One region of the Staphylococcus simulans genome, then DNA from elsewhere that is predicted to be linked to it. Evidence: riboswitches for the same ligand, from Rfam matches in the RefSeq annotation. Region 1 holds a riboswitch; the other holds the start of a gene.
What was found. A riboswitch is a leader RNA that binds a small molecule or an ion and turns the genes downstream of it on or off. The one in region 1 is predicted to bind thiamine pyrophosphate.

Region 1 (3,200 bases):
CTTCATAAATCGTTTTCCCTTTCGCTAGCTCAGCCGCAATTACAGCTGAAAAAGTACAACCTGTACCATGTGTATGTTTTGCTTCATATCTTTCACTTTCAAAAATTTCTAAACCATCTTTCGTAAATAGATAGTCTTTTGCGATATTGTCATCTTCGATATGACCACCTTTAATGACTACACCTTTACTGCCGATTTCTTCTATGAAGATTTTACCTGCTTTTTTAATCGCATCTTCATTATCTAATTTGAATCCTACAATTTCCTCTGCTTCAGGTAAGTTAGGTGTTGCAACATCAGCAAGTGGTAACAAGATACTTTGTAAGGCATGTTTACCTTTATCATCCATTAAAGAGTCTCCACTTTTGGCTAGCATTACTGGATCAATGACATATGGAATTTCAGGATGCTTTTCTAAATAAGTACGAATTAATTCCATCATTTCTTTTGTCGCAATCATGCCAGTTTTAATCGCTTGCGGTAATTCGTCATCAAACACACTATCTAACTGTTCTTCTAACCAAGATAATTCTAAGTTATGAATGTGTTGAACCCCTTTTGTATTTTGCGCTACGATACTTGTGATTGCGGCCATCCCGTACACACCGCATGCATGAAATGACTTTAAGTCAGCCATTACACCTGCGCCGCCTGTTGGATCTGTGCCTGCAATCGTTAAAGCAATTTTCGGTTTGTTCATAATTATTTACCTCCAAATTCCCATTGTTCTTTTGTATAAGCCATATTAAAGAAGTTTCGTTCATGTACTGTACTTTGTAGATAATTCTCTCTGACTTCTTGTCTCTCTGTATCTGTCATATGTTTAGTTAACTCATTCATTAATTGATTTAAAACATCGATTAATGCATCCATTTCTGTTTGATAGAATTCAAACCATTTTTTCAATATAGAAGATTGATTTAATCTGTCATCCTGCATTGCGCGTTTTGCTACTTCTGCATAGACATAAGGACAAGGTGCCATTGCCGCAATCGCATATGCAGCATTTTCATGGGCATAAACGTTGTAATACATATGTTTAATATAATGGTCACCACTTGGCGGCCACACTTTTTGTTGTACGATTTCGTGATACGGTTCACCCACGTATTCTGCCATGAATTCATGTGCTTCCACTTCACCATTCACAATGAATTGAATTTGATCAACTAGAAATCGAACACTTTCTAAATTCGGCATTTTAGGAATTAATAAAGCATAGATATTCGCAAACTCTCTTAAGTACGAGGCATCTGCACGTAAATATTGTCTAATTGACTCTTTATCTATATTCCCTTTTAACAATGCTTGAATGAAATTATCGTCATAAATTTGATCAATAATCGGTTGTGCATCTCTTTCAAGTGTTTCAGCAAAAGTCACTTTTATTCCTCCAATAAAAAAACTGCATTCCAACCTAGGAGTGCAGTTTCAGTATTTTTGCATCATGCATACTATGTATCTACTTTCCTACGTTGGTCTTAACCAAATCAGGTTTAAAGGGTCTAGTTTCCTATCTCAGCCAAAAGGCGCCCCTAGCAGTTTTTATTTAATTTATTTACATACTAAACATATCAAAGCCCTTTCATACTTGCAATGAATCTGTTTTCATAAAAAAAGCCGAGACCTTAGTCTCGACTTGAATTTTAACTATTTAACATTAATAACCCCAAGCACTTAATCCTTGTACGTTATATGCATGTACAGCTGAGTTGATTTGATCTTGAACTGTTGCTGTAGAACCATGACCAGGCATTGTTTGGAATAAACCGCTGGCACCTGATGGATTATACGCATTAACTTGTCCATTTGATTCACGTGCAATGATGTTTTCCCATACTGATGCAGATACGCCTGTACGAGCTTCCATTTGTGCTGCTGCGTATGCACCTGTAGAACCTGCAGTATTACCGTTAGCTAATCTTACTGAACCTGAACCATAAGATGCATATGATGGTGCACTGTATGATGCTTGTGGTGCGTTATAAGATTGTTGTGGTGCTGTATATGATGATTGTGGCGCATTGTTTGATTGCGCTTGGTTATAATTATTGTAAGATACTTGTTGCGTATTGTATGCATAGTGGCTGTCTGATTGTACAGCTGTTTGTGTTGTCGCAACTTTTTTAGGTTCTTTAACTTTTAAACTTTCATCTACTAAGATTAAGTCAGATTTTTTATCGTTCCATTTTTTTAATTCTTTGACTTTAACGTCGAATTTTTTAGCGATTTTATTTAAAGTGTCACCTTTAACTACAGTGTATTCACCTTTTTCGTTTAGATACTTTTCAGCGTCTTTTACTTTCTTCGCATGTTCAGCTTTTGATGATGATTTTGCTTGTACGTCTTGAGTTCCAATTCCTGTTGCCAATACTGCTGCAGCAGCTGTCACCGCTGTCGATGCTACTAGTAATTTCTTCATGTAAAATATGTCCTCCCATAAGGTGTTTGTATTAAATCATTTATTTGATGTCTTTATAATAGCATCTATCCTAATAACATAGGTTACAACAATATATATTTCTTGTGTCTTTCTTTACATACATATTACAAAAGGCAGGTTACCTCCTAAATTGGAGATAACCTGCCTGATAGATTTTTAACTATTTATTTATAATCAGTTAGCTGAATTATGCAGTAACCCAGTGACCTGCACCTGCGCCACCGTCATATAATTTAACAGCTGCTGCGTCTTGTACGCTTTCTGGTGCTGATGCTGGTGATTTACCTACCCATTCAGCTGGTGCTACTGAATCCCAAGTTGATTGTAAGAATTGGAATTTACCTGCTGCACCTGATGATGGGTTGATTGCGTGGATGTCGCCACCTGATTCACGTTGTGCAATTGCACGTAAGTGATCATTTAAACCAGCTGATGAACCAGTGCTTGCTGATTGTTGTGGAGCAGCTTGTTGAGCTTGAGGTGCTGCTTGTTGTGCTGGTGCTTGTTGAGTTGTTGCTTCTTGTGCTTGTGGTGCTGCTTGCTCAGCTACTGGAGCTTGTTGAGCTGCTGGTGCTTGTTGAGTTGTAGTTTGAGCTGCTGGTGCGTTACCGCCTGCTTGACCATAGCTCCAGCTCCAATATTGACCGTCTGATTCAAAGTTGAAGTCTAAACCATTATATTCAAAGTTAATATTATAAGCGCCTTCTTGTACAGGGCTTTCGTTTAATTGTTCAGGATTGTTTAATGCTGTTTCTGC
Region 2 (3,200 bases), 500 kb from region 1:
GTACTTCATCCATAATCGGCTGTTCTTCTTTAGTCCATGGACGAATACCTGACCAGTATTTGAGTTCTTTGCTTCTCGCAAGTTCAGGCACACGTTTAATCGCTTCTTCTAATAACCATGTTTTACCTTGTTCAGATACACCGACAGAGTAATCATCAAAGTAGCTTGTTGCGCCGATTAAGAAACGATGCGGGGGTTTAGGTACGATATAGCATCCGTTAGTCATAAATAACGTTTGTTTTAAATCTAAGTCTTCATTTTCAACGAGCAAGACTTCGCCTTTAACGCCGCTGACTGCTTCTTGAATGTCTGGTTGTTCTGAGACATTGCCAGCCCAAGCACCTGTGGCTTCAATTACTTTATGTGCTTTTGTTAAAGTGCGACGTCCGTTACGCTCTGCTTCAATATCATAACCTTCACCGACACGATGAATTGCGGTTACGTTCGTGTGTGAGAAGCGATCAATATTTGGTGCGTTTTCGAGTGAAGCATGAAGTGCCTTAGTATAATGATTAGCATTGATTTGATGGTCGTGCGGCACAAACATCATGGCTTCTGTACCTTTAACTAAATGATTGGTCAGTAATGCTAAATCAGTATCTGATAAGTCTTGAACATCCTCATCATGTGAATGAAGAAATGCATATTGTTGTTTCAATGATGGGACATCTTCTGTTTGAGTGGCTAACTTAATCAGGCCATTTTGTTGGTACTGAATATCAATACCTGTTTCTGAAAATAAGTCTGTACTTAATGCGTTGAACTTAGCACGGGATGTAAGTGCTAAACGAAAGAGGGGGCTATCCTCTTTAAATTCATTTTGTGCACCTAACATACCGCCTGCTTTATAAGAGGCATGTTTGCCTTCGATATCACGGTCGATTAATGCGATAGATAAACCACTGTCTTTTAAATGTCTTGCGATAGACATTCCGATGACGCCTGCTCCGATAATAGCTAAATCATACATAATGTTCACCTTCCTTGAGGGTGCGAAGTGTTTGTATATCATGTTGTAAGAAGAAAGAAATGGCTGCGATACCACTAAAACCATGCGGCACTTGTGATAAGGTATTTTCGTTAATACCGCCAAGTGCGATGGTAGGCATATCTACTTGTAAGGCATCTGATATTTCAGATGGCGTACGTGGCGGTAAACCTGGTTTAGAACCGGTCTCGAAAAGATGACCGAATAACACAAAATCTAAGTGATGATTTTTAGCGGATTGAATTGTATCTTTATGATGTGTAGACATGCTGACACATGCATCTGGATACTTGTTTTTAAATTCAAAGGCACGCTCGTCCATCTCTTTAAAATGAATACGCTTTAAATCAAAATTTTCAAATAGTTTTATATTGGAATGCGCAGTGATTTTAGCTTTAGGAAATCCAGCATCTAGTAAGCGTTGAATATCTGTAGCTTGAGTTGCTTGAGCAGTTCGTACAATTAAACAGTCAATCACAGGCGCTATTTCAACATATTGAGCTATGGTTGTTTTTGTGAGTTCATATGGCGTTATCGCGACCCACACGATGGATTCACCTTCTTTAATCAATAAGTCGAAAGAAAAGCGAAATAAAAAAACGCTATTTCCATATAAGAAAATAGCGCATTAAACGTACAATACGCCACTTTCCTACGCTAGTATAAACTAGATCAGGTTCCAAGAATTTCCTTATCATACATAAGGATCTCAGCCTGTAGGAACAGGCACTTCCAGTGGACTTATTGAAATTATTTGATTCATAGTATTTCAGGAAGTCATCATATTCAATACTTTAACTAATCGTGTAGCGAGGCGTTAACGTATTGGACTGACTTTTTCATTCTTGAAATATAACTTCCTTCTATATACAAACACATCATAAATCACTTGCATTAAAATTGCAATAGCGAATCGCTTTCATTGTAGGTTTTTACTGCTTACAAGTAAGACTATTGAAACAAGCAAATATAGCCGTCAATATGTGTGATACAATGAGAAAAAACATAAGGGGATATACATGAAACATATATTCAAAAGTGCAGTTGTATCACTTGCGGTTGTGGCTAGTTTAACTTTAACAAATACAGAAACGTTAGCAGCAGGTAGCTATTATTATAATGGGATGACGGATTATAATGCGTCTAAAGCTTATCCTAAAACAAAGCGAATTTCTAATAATGATGTACAAATTAAACACATCGCAAATGCATACAAAGGAAAATATAAAGCAGTAGGACGTATTAGTAATAAAGATGGTTGGAAAGGTAGAGGTAAAGACAGTATGGGGACAGGGACTGTTATAGGACCTTATACATTAATTACCAATGCACACGTGATAGATGATGCCAAAGGTGCGGCAGCTAATCCTAAATATATTACGTTTGATTTAAATCGCGATGGTAAGGCAAAAACTTATACTTTCCACGCAACGAAAGTGGTTAAAGTACCTCAAGCCGATGTCGCATTAGTCTATACCAAAGAAAAACTGACGAACTACACACAAGCATTACCTCTTGCGTCGAATACTCAAATTAACAACTTAACTTATAATCGCAATCTCTATTCAGTAGGTTATCCATGGCAAAATGGAGATAATACAAAATCCTACTGGAGTAAATTAAAATTCATACAAAAATCTTCAAACGGCACAGAACTACAAACCAAAGATAAATTCCGTGCAGGTGCTTCGGGATCAGTCATGGTTGATGGTAATTATCGTATCTATGGATTACGCACATACGGCTATAACCTCTGGGGTACATCACCTTATAATTACGCCAAAGTTGAAATGGCAGGCGGAGAAGCGTTAAATGGATCAACAGGAAGTTTTGTGAGAAGTCATATTAGATAGACTTTAAATACAATCTCTTTAAAAGTGTGAAATGAGTCGCACGGATTAGGGAGATTGTTTTTTTGTTTTTATTTACCTAGTTTGATTCAATTTCGTAAAAAAAGATGACAATTATTTTACCTAAATAGTAAAATTAAAATTCAAGTTGTATATGGAATTAAGAATTGAACCGTAGTATAATTATATTAATAAATATCTAGGGGAACTAGTGAGTGCTTCAGTGTTTAAATATAAGGAAGGGCGGTATCAACTATGAAAAAATCTTTAAAATATCTACATCGTATGCCTTATTTTGCTGGGGTTCAGCCGTCTTAGCGTAATGACTTTATAACTATTCAGCGAAGTTATAAATAAGTAAT

Region 2: another riboswitch for thiamine pyrophosphate. It lies ahead of MUA87_RS01825 (thiamine phosphate synthase); the one in region 1 lies ahead of tenA (thiaminase II).

Annotation. Positions count from the first base shown of each region.
Region 1 is NZ_CP095100.1:964,318-967,517, reverse strand. It holds gene thiD (bifunctional hydroxymethylpyrimidine kinase/phosphomethylpyrimidine kinase) at 1-700, opposite strand, end outside; gene tenA (thiaminase II) at 703-1,383, opposite strand; TPP riboswitch at 1,451-1,547, opposite strand; gene MUA87_RS12800 (LysM peptidoglycan-binding domain-containing protein) at 1,661-2,422, opposite strand; gene MUA87_RS04260 (transglycosylase family protein) at 2,631-3,200, opposite strand, start outside.
Region 2 is NZ_CP095100.1:468,538-471,737, forward strand. It holds gene MUA87_RS01820 (NAD(P)/FAD-dependent oxidoreductase) at 1-970, opposite strand, end outside; gene MUA87_RS01825 (thiamine phosphate synthase) at 963-1,535, opposite strand; TPP riboswitch at 1,621-1,732, opposite strand; gene MUA87_RS01830 (trypsin-like serine peptidase) at 2,008-2,841, shown strand.